DNA from 3 places in the Shewanella sp. SACH genome. Region 2 is predicted to be linked to each of the others. Evidence: predicted binding sites of a transcription regulator. Region 2 holds the regulator's gene; each other region holds the start of a gene.
The links. The regulator sigma-54, encoded in region 2, starts transcription at its own class of promoters, with help from an activator protein. The targets are predictions, from matches to a motif close to GTTGGCACGNNNNTNGNNT.

Region 1 (4,309 bases), on a different contig from region 2:
ACCCAGTGGATGGTATTATCGCTCCAGATCAATTTTTGCCTATAGCCGAAGAAATTGGATTAATGGATGACATTGATGATTGGGTACTTGAACAAGCCTGTACCCAGGCACAGGTTTGGTTAACCCAATTACAGCCCCTAGGCCAAGAATTCACTATCGCAGTAAACCTTTCAGCCTCTCAAATTGGAAATGAGAACCTGTTTGATAAAATTGTGCATACACTGACGAAGACAGGCCTGCCTGCTGGAGCATTAGAGCTTGAAATTACAGAAAATTGCCTTATTGAAGATCCCCATGAACATGCCAAAGTGCTCGATAGAATCGCCGGATTAGGGGTGCGTTTTGCCCTCGATGACTTCGGGACGGGTTTTTCGTCATTAGAACACATCAAACTGTTTCCGATCAGCGTGCTGAAAATCGATAAAAGCTTTGTCGCTTCCTACGATAAGGATGAAAAAGACACCCGATTACTCGCTGCTTTACTCAACTTTGCCTATGGGTTTAATGTTATTTCTGTGGCGGAGGGTGTTGAAACGTTAGAGCAAGCAGAGTTTTGTACTGCTCGCCATTGCACTGTTTTACAAGGGTATTTATTCTCGCGCCCCTTAGATGCCGCGGCGTTTGAGGCCAAGTATATTCTGCCACTACTAACCCAAACTCAGCTCCCAGTGTGAGAGGTCTCGAACTATTTCAATAGCATAGTGATTTCGTCTGGTGAGGAATATTTTCTTGCTTTACACTGAGCAATAGACAAATATCAGCCCCCTTTTTCTGTCGCTGTGCTTTTAGTGCCGCAGAATGGTTTATTCACTCATGCTTAAGTTGGTCACTCAGCAATGAAAATAGGTATTTTATCCCAATTCCCCCAGTTGTATTCGACACAACGTTTAGTGGAGGCTTGTCAAAGCCGCGGACATGAAGCGGTTGTGATCAATACACTGAACTGCTACATGAATATTAATTCCATCAAACCTAGCATTCATTATGAAGGTACTGAATTAGTTGGCTTTGATGCAATCATTCCGCGTATTCATGCCAGTGTGACTTTTTATGGTTGTGCCGTTGTTCGTCAGTTCGAAATGATGGGCGTGTATGCGGCGAATGATTCAATCTCTATTGCGCGTTCTCGGGACAAATTGCGGGCGCTGCAATTGCTCTCCCGTAAAGGGATTGGCATGCCAGTGACAGGCTTTGCCAATAAGCCGAATGACATCCCCGATCTCATCAATATGGTGGGCGGTGCTCCGTTAGTCATTAAGTTACTCGAAGGTACTCAAGGGATTGGCGTGGTATTAGCCGAGACGAAAACGGCTGCTGAGAGCGTGATAGAAGCATTCTTGGGGCTGAAAGCGAATATCTTAGTGCAGGAATACATTAAAGAATCCAATGGCAGTGATATTCGTTGTTTTGTTGTCGGTGACAAGGTCATCGCCTCCATGAAGCGCCAAGGACCCGAGGGAGATTTTCGTTCTAATCTGCATTTAGGTGGCTGTGGTGAGGTGGTTAAAATCACTGCTGTGGAACGTAAGATGGCGATTGCGGCGGTGAAAGCGATGGGATTGGTGGTCGCTGGGGTGGATATTTTACGCTCTAACCGTGGCCCTTTGATCCTTGAGGTGAATTCGGCGCCAGGCATTGAAGGGATTGAACAAACCACTGGGATTTCGGTAACTGAGCCCATTGTTGAATATATCGAGAAAATGGTCGCAGCCCGTAAAACCAACAGACCCATCATTGCCTAATGGATGATTGCGCTAAAACAACGCCACCGTTTAAGGTGGCGTTTTTTATGCTTAGAGCTTAGATGTTAGGCCTTAGGCCTTAGACGTAAGACGTAAGACGTAAGACCCTAAATATTAGACCTTAGAGATCAAAGCTGTAGGAATAGCCGAGTACTAGTTTGGCATCATCATCGGTGAGGTCGGTATCAGAAACCATAAATGACACTGTGCCCATGCTGGTATCTGCGCTGAGTGTGACGTTATAGTCGGCGTAGTTATCTTCGCCAAACCAAGATTGCACAACATCACCGCTTGAGTAGCCATAGTGTACTGATAAGCTGAGTTTTTCAGTGAGAGGCACAGAGACAGTTGCGGCAAGATAGCTGAGATCTTTATTATCTAACGGATCGGCGGCGACATCGTCACCGGCATTGATGACATGGGAGTATCCCAGTTCAAGCCACTTCCAAGTCACTGCAGCATGGAGTTCACCAAAATCAATGCTGCCAGGAGCGTCTGGATAGGCGTAGTAGAGGTAGCCAAAGTCGTAGCTGATGTCTTCGGTAATACTGCCGCCATAACCCGCGTAGAGATCCAGCTCGTAGCTCGTATCGTCACCAAAATCTACATTCGATGCCCAAGTGCCAGCATAGAAGCCAGAATCATGGCTGTAGTCAATTCCACCTTGGATTGCGACTGCATCGTTAGTTTGGGTCGCGCCGCGCCATAGGTAATTAGAGGTACCACCAATGTTGCCTGATACGGCTGCAAAGGCATTGCCAGCCAGTAACATTCCCGTCGATAAGGCCAAAACGCTGTACAGTGATTTCTTCATGCTCATCCCCTCGATTGACTTATTTATCGATTCACCAGTGGCACACTTAAGTAAGCAGTGGTCATTAGTGCATCTTGGTTTTTTTCTAAGAAGGGATTTGCTAATCACATGCCACTATTACAATTCTATGTAAAACAAGATATTAGAATATCAAGTGTTAGTAAAATGTTTTTATTTGCCAGTTTATGGGGCAGAGGCGCACTCTTGTTGTGCAAAAAATATTCAACGTTTCACTGGGATAGGGCAAAAAAAACGCCTCACAATGGAGGCGTTGTTTTGAATTTTCTAGCTTAGTTTACGCTGTCGCGTAGGGTCTTACCCGCTTTAAACTTAGGTACAGTCGCTTCAGCGATTTGAATTTCTTTACCCGTTTGTGGGTTACGGCCGGTGCGAGCTGCACGAGTCGCAGTTTCAAACGAACCGAAGCCTACGATGGAGATTTTGTCACCATTTTTCATTGATTCGGTAATGGCTGCTTCAAAAGACTTCAATGCGCGTGCGGCTTCTACTTTCGTTAGATCGGCATTTTCTGCAATTTTGGCGATAAGTTCAGTTTTGTTCATTTTTATTGTCTCTTCTTTCCGTAGATTTATTTGAAATAAGCGTGCCTAACATGCCATAAGGTTTAGCGCTTGGAAAGCCTTTTGCGTCTAAGGTGCCGGAGGATGTTCGGTAAAGCGCAGAATATTTGCCCAGTTCGTGACTTAAGTTTTATTCTGGTTTTATTCTTCTAACAGTTGATAGAGTAATTTTTTAACCAATTTGGGTTCAAAGGGCTTGTCGCATAAGGCATTCACACCCGCTTGGGACACATTGCTGAGGTGGGTATCGTTGGCTTCGGAAGACACCATCAAGATGGGAATATGCGATTGTTGGCTTTCATTGCGGATATACTGAGTCAGCGCAAGGCCATCTACGCTGGGCATATTGTAGTCAGTGATCACTAAGTCGAACATATTGTTTTTCATCAACTCTATGGCCTGTGCGCCATCTTCGGCCTCGGTAATCAGTTTCATCCCTAAGTTACCGATAGTGCGTTTAATAACGTTTCTTGCCATGCGGCTATCATCGACCACTAATACGCGCACATCCTGCACATCGAAATTACTGAGGTCGAGCTCATCGTGGCTGAGCAGATCGATAGTGGCATTTAAGGCTGTGGCTAAATGGTCGGCACTGAAGGGCTTAGGCAAGATAGCGACCACACCCGATTGACGGAATATCTCAAGTTGCTCACGGCGACACTCGCTCGATACCAGCATAAATTGAATATCTTTGCAGTCAGCGCTAGTCCTTAAGTAGCCTAAGAGAGCGATGGCGGTACCATCATCAAAATGCATCGCGCTGGCGATAAGATCGGGTTTGTGGCGAGCAATAATATCTTTAGCCGCTTCAATATTTTCTGCGGTTTGAATGCTGAGAATACCTTCCTGTTGTAAGCGTTGAATAATAATTCGACGCTGGATATCTGAAGGTTCTACCAAAAGAATCGAAAGTTCGCTGGGCGATAAATGGCTCATAGTCTACTTCAAGTTAAGAGTCGCAAGTATTTTATTGGGTCGCTAAGCTACGCGATTAGTAACAGCTTAGCAACAAATGTCCATTACTGCGTTTGACGGGTCAAATAATGACTCGTGACCTTAGAAAATGCGATCCAATATTGCAGGAGTAAAATGACAATAATGCTTATCGTCAGCGGCAACATAGGAATATTGTGACCAGAAACAATCACTTTTACATCTTCAGGGGTTAT
Region 2 (4,309 bases):
AATCAAGGCTGTGAGCCAAACGGCAGATATCAAGAACAACCAGATCATCTTCTTTGGTCCGGTTGAAGTCACCCAAGGTTCGATTAAAATCCATGCAGATCAACTGCGTGCATTTTCTGCCGAAGGTGAAAATAGCAAAATTTTAGTGGCCACAGGTAACCCTGCGACGTACAGCCAAGTGTTAGACGATGGCCGTCCAGCCTCAGCGAGCGCGAAAGAAATTCGTTACGATATGGCGAGCCGCACCCTGACACTTAAAGGTTTAGCCTCGTTAGATCAAGCGGGCAGCCAAGTGACGGGTAATTTGATCCGCTACAACATCATCCAGCAAAAATTGATTGCCGAGAGTACCGGCAGTGGCGACGATCGCGTGATCACGATTATTCAGCCAGAAAGCTATCAAGATGATGCCAAACCAGACGCGCCAGCAGATAAACCTGTGAAAAAGCAGGACTCTAAATGACCCAAATCACCCTAAGAGCACAAAATCTGGCGAAGAGTTACAAGAGTCGCCAAGTGGTTAAAGACGTCAGTCTGACGGTCAAAACCGGTCAAGTCGTTGGCCTACTCGGCCCGAACGGCGCGGGTAAAACCACCACCTTTTACATGGTCGTCGGTCTGGTTAAAAGCGATAAAGGCCACATCTTTATCGACGATGATGATTTAACCGCAGATCCTATGCACCTGCGCGCCCGCAAAGGCATAGGTTACTTGCCACAGGAAGCCAGTATCTTCCGTAAACTGACCGTCCATGACAACATCATGGCCGTGCTGCAAACGCGCAAAGAATTAAAAAAAGAGCAAAGGGAAGAAGAGCTAGAGCATCTGCTTGAAGAGTTCCACATCACCCATATCCGTGACAGCCAAGGCATGTCATTGTCGGGGGGTGAACGTCGCCGTGTCGAAATTGCGCGGGCGTTAGCAGCAAATCCTAAGTTCATTTTGCTCGATGAACCCTTTGCTGGTGTCGATCCGATTTCAGTTATCGACATTAAAAAGATTATCGAACAGCTCAAAAGTCGTGGCCTTGGCGTGTTGATCACAGACCACAATGTCCGTGAGACATTAGATGTGTGTGAACATGCCTATATCGTGAGTCACGGAAACTTGATTGCCGAAGGAACACCCGCAGAGATCTTAGACAATCAGCAAGTTAGGGCTGTGTACTTAGGTGAACAATTCAGGCTATAGTTAATCAAGCGGAGCCAATGCAGGCAATTTATGCCACCATTGGACTCCACTCAAGATGATAACAAGCGACCTCATCCAACAATAATAACGTAGGGATCAGCGGTAACATGAAAGCGTCACTCCAGCTCAAACTGGGTCAACAGTTAACCATGACGCCACAATTACAACAGGCCATCCGTCTGTTGCAACTGTCGTCATTAGAACTGCAGCAAGAGATCCAGCAAGCCTTAGATTCTAATCCCCTTCTCGAGCTGGAAGAGGATCAATTCGACGCCACTAAAGACCCTGTAAACCAAACGCTATCCGATACGGATTTCAGTGAATCTAGCACCCTGCCGCCAGAAAAAGACAGCTCCACCATAGACACGGCAGAGTCCTTAACCAAAGAATCCATGCCCGACGAACTGCCCATGGACACCACGTGGGATGAAGTGTTCACCGCCTCCCCTAATTCTGGCCCCGGCGGCAGTCGTGAAGATGATATGCCCTTCCAAGGTGAGACCAGTGAAGGCTTGTATGAACACTTAGAATGGCAAAAAAACCTCACACCGTTTTCTGAAACCGATTTAGCCATTGCCACCGCTATTATTGATGCCATCGACGATCAAGGCTATCTCACCCAAAGCACTGACGAAATCCTCGAAGCCATGGGCAATTCTGAGGTTGAGCTCGACGAAGTCGAAGCCGTACTAAAGCGCATTCAACATTTTGATCCCATTGGTGTTGCCGCCCGCGATTTAAGCGAGTGCCTGTTGATCCAACTGTCGCATTTTGCCGCTGACACGCCCAACCTAGAAAACGCCCGCATGCTGATCAAAGATCATTTAGATCTGATCGCCGCCCGCGATTTTAGATTGTTGATGCGTAAGACTAAATTAAAAGAGGATGAATTAAGAGACGGCATCGCGCTTATCCAAACTCTCAATCCCCGCCCAGGTTTATTGATTACGCCCAACGATGACGAATACGTCATCCCAGATGTGTCAGTGTCGAAGAAAAATGGCCGCTGGGTGGTTGAGCTGAATCCTGACTGCATGCCAAAAATCAATGTAAACCAACATTATGCCTCGATGGCGCGCAGCACTAAAAGCCAAGCCGATAGCCAATTTATTCGTGGTCATCTGCAAGAGGCTAAATGGTTTATCAAGAGTTTAGAGAGCCGTAATGATACCCTGTTGAAGGTGGCGAACTGTATCGTCCAATATCAGCAAGGTTTCTTTGAATACGGTGAAGAAGCCATGAAACCTATGGTGCTTAACGATATTGCCGAAGCGGTAGAAATGCATGAGTCGACCATCTCAAGGGTGACGACACAGAAATACATGCATACCCCTAAGGGACTTTTTGAACTAAAATACTTCTTCTCTAGCCACGTCGGTACTGACGATGGTGGGGAGTGCTCATCCACAGCAATCAGAGCCTTCATTAAGAAACTGGTTGCAGCGGAAAACCAGAAAAAACCATTAAGCGACAGTAAGATGGCACAGCTTCTGGCAGAACAAGGGATCAACGTAGCCCGCAGAACCATTGCGAAGTACCGAGAGGCTATGCTCATTCCGCCTTCTAATCAGCGTAAAAGTTTATAACCTACAGTGGATATCGGAGGACGTTTCTATGCAAATAAACCTGAGTGGACACCATGTCGAAATTACCGAATCGTTACGCGCATATGTAGAAGAAAAGTTTTCAAAACTTGAACGCCATTTCGAACAGATCAATAATGTGCACGTTGTGCTCAATGTCGAGAAAATGCAACAGATTGCCGAAGCGAGAATAAATCTTATCGGTGGTGAAGTTTTTGCTACTTCAGAGCATGCTGACATGTATGCCGCTATAGACGCCCTGATTGACAAGCTTGATCGTCAGGTTATTAAACACAAAGAGAAGTTAACAAAACACTAATAATGGAACTTTGTACCATACTGCGGCCGGAGTGCACTACCTGCGCCACTCCGGGCAGCAAGAAAAAGGTACTGGAACTCATCAGCGACTTAGTCGCTGCCCAGTACCCGACCCTCTCATCTCAAGAGATATTCGAAAGCCTAGTGGCGCGCGAAAAGATGGGGAGCACAGGTATAGGTAACGGCATCGCCATTCCACATGGTCGACTAGCCGATATAGATCAGCCCATTGCCATACTCATTAAGTGTGAAGAGCCGATAGCATTCGATGCTATCGATAAGCAACCTGTTGATATTTTATTTGCACTACTGGTGCCTGCAGACCAATGTCAGCAGCACTTAAGTACCTTGTCTTGCATGGCCGAAAAGCTGAGCGACAAGCAAATATTAAAGCAATTACGCAAGACGCATGATGAAACGGAACTCTATCAGGTAATCACTGGATGAAACTGGTCATAGTGTCGGGCCGCTCAGGCTCAGGCAAATCTGTCGCCCTAAGGGTACTCGAAGATCTCGGCTATTATTGTGTCGATAACCTTCCCTTGCCCTTAATCGGCACTTTGCTTGAGCAACTCAAAGGCAGTAACGATCTCGTCGCCATCAGTGTCGACGTGCGTAACATGCCTGAGCAGGATAAAGTCTTAGTGAAGCAACTCGCGAGCCTGCCTCCTGATACTGAGTTAACCAGCTTCTTCCTCAATTCCAGCGATAAAATTCTGCTTAAGCGTTACAGCGAGACCCGCCGTTTGCATCCTTTGTCGAAGAGCCAAGTCTCTTTGCAAGAAGCGATAAAGCTGGAAGGGAAACTGCTCGAGCCTATGTCAAAACTGGTCGATCACTACATAGATACGTCAAATTTGAATATCTATGATTTAAGCGATCAAGTGAGACAAATTCTGCTCGGCAGCGTCGATAAAGAGTTAGTGATTAACTTCGAGTCCTTTGGCTTTAAGCACGGTATGCCAACCGAAGCCGACTTTATGTTCGATGTGCGCTTCCTGCCTAACCCACACTGGGAACTGGCGCTGCGTCCATTGACAGGCTTAGATGAGCCCGTGGCTGAGTTCTTAAATCGTCAACCACTCGTGAATAAGTTCATCTGGCAAATCGAAAATTTACTGGAAACTTGGCTGCCACATCTCGAGCGCAACAATCGCAGTTATTTAACTGTGGCGATTGGCTGCACGGGTGGGCAACACAGATCGGTTTACGTCGCA
Region 3 (4,309 bases), on a different contig from region 2:
TGGTCACCATAAACACATCGACGGTGAAATCTAATCCGAGTAACGAGTAGATAAACACGATTTTTAGGGCTGTGATGATTGAGGCGCCGCCCTTATTTAAATTGACCAATAATGGCAGGCTGATGTCGGCGATTTCGGGTTTAATGCCCATCTTCAGCGCGGTTCTCAAGGTGACTGGTAGGGTGGCGAGTGATGATGTGGTGCCCAGTGCGGTCACTGCGGGTTCGAGGGCGAAGCGCCAGAATTGTTTAACCCCTTGAGTGCCACCGCCAAGCCAAGCGTAAAAGGTAGAACCCACGGTTAGATAAATAAAACAGGCGACCATAAATAGGCCAACGGCGCGGGCAAAGGTGACAACGAGCTGGGGATCTTGGCTTGCCATTGTCGAGGCGAAATAGGCACCGAGTCCCACGGGCGCTGCCACCATAATGATCGAGACTATCTTCATGATGACGGTATTAAAACTGTCGAGTAATGCCGAGACTTTTCTGCCATCTTCCCCCGATTGACCTATCGCAATCCCCGCAATAACCGACATGATGATCAGGGCTAAGATATTGGATTTTGATAATAAACCTGAAAAGTCATTGGTGGTCAGCAGGCCGACAAAATCCATCGTCCCCGCAGTATCGCTGATGGTTTGATTGAGATCTAAGGTAACACCTTGGGCGGGGTCGAAAAATAAGGCCAGCCCGATAATGCCAACGGCGGGGATAATCGCCATCACAATCGACACCGCCATGATTGACACTAACAGAGCGCCGAGTTTCTTCAAATCCGTCATGCGAGCAATGGAGGAGGTCACGCTAATGGCGACCAGCGGTACGATAATCATAAACAACAGGTTTAGAAAAATTTGCCCTAAAGGTTTGAGCTTGAGCGCCAGTTCTGGCAACCCGACACCGAGCACGCCGCCCAGTAACAACGCGGTGAGCAGCACGATGGAATCTTTATAAGGTTTTATCTTTTGCCACATAGGTAAACGCCTATTGTTATTTTTATGAATAAGATGCGCCCAAGTGATCAGGATTAATCGTGCTGCATGGACATTATCAAGCTAGCGATTGCACTGAGTGAGTGCAAGGTGTGATTGATTTTAAATCGAAAAGGTTTGAAATCTAGACGTGATGGATTTTGATTTTTTATGATTAATGGATTTGGCTTTATAGCTAGTCAAAGCTTCATCTATAAAAAAGCCCCGACAAGTCGGGGCTTTAAACATCTTAAGCCAGTGGCTTACAGGCTGTAGTACATTTCAAACTCAAGTGGGTGAGTTGTACGTGCTACGCGCTCAGCTTCTGCTGTTTTCAGTACGATATAAGATTGGATGAAATCTTCACTGAACACGCCGCCTTTAGTCAGGAACTCATGGTCAGCTTGCAGGTTTTCAAGGGCGTTTTCTAATGACGTTGCCACTTGTGGGATTTCAGCCGCTTCTTCTGGAGGCAGATCGTACAGATCTTTGTCCATCGCTTCACCTGGGTGGATCTTGTTTTGGATACCGTCAAGACCGGCCATCAGCAGCGCTGCGAAACCTAAGTATGGGTTTGCATGTGGATCAGGGAAACGCGCTTCGATTCGACGGCCTTTAGGGCTTGGTACCACTGGAATACGGATTGATGCAGAGCGGTTACGGGCAGAGTAGGCCAACATAACAGGTGCTTCAAAGTGTGGCACTAAACGCTTGTAAGAGTTAGTGCTTGGGTTAGTGAAAGCGTTCAGCGCGCGAGCGTGCTTGATGATACCACCTATGTAGTACAGAGCTGTTTCACTTAAACCCGCGTATTTGTCGCCAGCGAACAAGTTAACACCGTCTTTCGCCAGAGATTGGTGAACGTGCATGCCGCTACCGTTGTCGCCAACGATGGGTTTAGGCATGAAAGTCGCCGTCTTACCGTAAGCGTGTGCCATGTTGTGCACTACGTACTTCAGAATTTGGATTTCATCCGCTTTCTTAGTTAACGTGTTGAAGCGAGTTGCGATTTCGTTTTGACCCGCAGTCGCCACTTCGTGGTGATGCGCTTCAACCACTTGACCCATTTCTTCAAGCACTAAACACATAGCGCTACGTAGGTCTTGTGATGAGTCAACCGGTGCAACTGGGAAGTAACCGCCTTTAGTGAATGGACGGTGACCTGTGTTGCCGCCTTCGTAGCTAGTGCCTGAGTTCCAAGCCGCTTCTTTAGCGTCGATCTTAACGAAACAACCTGACATGTCAGTACCGAAACGGACATCATCAAATAGGAAGAATTCTGGTTCTGGGCCAATCAAAACAGTATCAGCGATACCAGTAGAGATTAGGTAAGCTTCTGCTTTTTTAGCAATTGAACGTGGGTCACGGTCATAACCCGTCATAGTACCTGGTTCAAGAATGTCACAACGGATCAGCGCTGTGGTTTCTTCGGTGAAAGGATCCAGTACGAATGTCGTTGGATCTGGCATCAGTACCATGTCTGATTCGTTAATGCCCTTCCAACCTGCGATAGAAGAACCGTCAAACATTTTGCCGTCTTCGAAGAAATCAGCATCTACCTGATGAGAAGGAATAGATACGTGCTGCTCTTTACCTTTAGTGTCGGTAAAACGTAAATCAACGAACTTAACTTCTAATTCTTCAAGTTGCTTTAAAACTGATTCAACTGACATTCTCAAGCCTCCGGTAGGGTAAAGGGATGCCCCTTCTATAATCTTTTAACTCAAGTGATTTATCTTGAGCCAAACTTACAAGCGATAAAGCGATATCCATGCCAATAATTTAACTAGCTGATTAACATGGTTTAAAATCTTTTCTGCACTTAATTGGATTCGTGTTTGCACCACTATGGTGCTTTTGGCTGTGGCATTTTGGTGCATCAATCCATTTTGGTGCGCACTGAATTGATTCATGCAAACCTAGGCTTGGATCCAAAGTAATAACATGCACTGCTTATGTGGCAGTGAGATGGCAGTGACGCCTTGGCTTACATTAGTCGCATAAGGACAGCAGCACTGAATCTCGCACATCTTTTCAGCACAGAACTGGACTATTTCTCTGGGCTGTTTCGCCGCCGCAAAATTGTCATAAAACCACGCTAGTCTGTCCAACTATGCCACGCATTCTCAATCCAATAGTGGTTTATTATCATATTATTAGGAAAGAGTTCGTTCTCATGTGCGAAATGTCTTTGCTGTTCACAGACCAAGTGAATCAATGATGCGTAATAAAGGTATAGCGTGACAATGAAGTGAGTCTTAAAGACATTCAGTTTTCGCGGTCATAAACGCCAATATGAATGCTCAGTTAAATGTACGCTAGAATTTATTGCTGTTTCTCGGCGAGATGATTTCATCGCGGTGACATCAATTTTAATTGATGTTTAAATCAGCAGAAATGGTTTGCGTCTAGAGTATGAAAAATAGCAAATTCAGCTGCTTAACTCTGATTTTCCCTACGAATATGGCAATTGAACAGTGCTTTAACTGTGGCGGTAGAGGATTTCACTCAATGGAATATTGGCAGGAATTACCCAAGGATTGGCGGATTGTTTTATAAGTGTTCAAAAATAATCCTGTGCGCCAAGGCCGCTCTGGAGTAGAATGGCACGCTTTTTATTGTGGCGGATCGAGCTAGATCGCCATAACGAATTACTGAAATATCCCTATTTTTGTTTGATGGTAAGAGGTTTATCCGTGCTAGAGAATTTACGTAACATCGCCATTATTGCACACGTTGACCATGGCAAAACGACCCTGGTAGACAAGTTGCTGTCACAGTCAGGCACCCTTGCAACCCGAGGAGAAGCCACTGAGCGGGTGATGGACTCCAACGATCTTGAAAAGGAACGTGGGATCACGATTCTGGCAAAGAATACTGCCATCAAGTGGAACGACTACCGTATTAACATCGTTGATACCCCAGGCCACGCCGATTTCGGTGGTGAGGTTGAGCGTGTTCTGTCTATGGTTGACTCAGTATTATTGCTGGTTGATGCCGTTGACGGTCCAATGCCACAAACTCGCTTCGTAACAAAGAAAGCGTTTGCTCAAGGCTTAAAGCCAATCGTTGTTATCAACAAGATTGACCGTCCAGGTGCACGCCCAGATTGGGTTATCGACCAAGTATTCGACCTGTTCGACAACTTAGGCGCAACCGACGAGCAGTTAGATTTCCCAATCGTTTACGCTTCTGCGTTAAACGGTTTTGCAACTTTAGATCCGGATGTAGCGAGCGATGATATGACGCCGTTGTTCCAAACTATCGTTGAAAAAGTATCTTTCCCAGATGCTGACGCCGAAGGTTCGTTCCAGATGCAAATTTCGCAAATCGACT

Region 1: a site for sigma-54 is predicted at 2,654-2,672, ahead of BM607_RS17815 (TorF family putative porin). Genes of this name have one in related genera too.
Region 3: a site for sigma-54 is predicted at 2,734-2,752, ahead of glnA (glutamate--ammonia ligase). Genes of this name have one in related genera too.

The regions. Positions count from the first base shown of each region.
Region 1 covers NZ_MPDG02000005.1:222,540-226,848, reverse strand. Annotated here, with positions in the region: gene BM607_RS17825 (GGDEF domain-containing response regulator) at 1-674, shown strand, start outside; gene rimK (30S ribosomal protein S6--L-glutamate ligase) at 837-1,742, shown strand; gene BM607_RS17815 (TorF family putative porin) at 1,864-2,556, opposite strand; gene BM607_RS17805 (HU family DNA-binding protein) at 2,847-3,119, opposite strand; gene BM607_RS17800 (response regulator) at 3,279-4,076, opposite strand; gene BM607_RS17795 (hypothetical protein) at 4,160-4,309, opposite strand, start outside.
Region 2 covers NZ_MPDG02000002.1:255,917-260,225, reverse strand. Annotated here, with positions in the region: gene lptA (lipopolysaccharide transport periplasmic protein LptA) at 1-463, shown strand, start outside; gene lptB (LPS export ABC transporter ATP-binding protein) at 460-1,191, shown strand; gene BM607_RS08925 (RNA polymerase factor sigma-54) at 1,299-2,777, shown strand; gene hpf (ribosome hibernation promoting factor) at 2,806-3,093, shown strand; gene ptsN (PTS IIA-like nitrogen regulatory protein PtsN) at 3,096-3,539, shown strand; gene rapZ (RNase adapter RapZ) at 3,536-4,309, shown strand, end outside.
Region 3 covers NZ_MPDG02000006.1:65,078-69,386, forward strand. Annotated here, with positions in the region: gene BM607_RS18395 (dicarboxylate/amino acid:cation symporter) at 1-976, opposite strand, end outside; gene glnA (glutamate--ammonia ligase) at 1,237-2,646, opposite strand; gene typA (translational GTPase TypA) at 3,670-4,309, shown strand, end outside.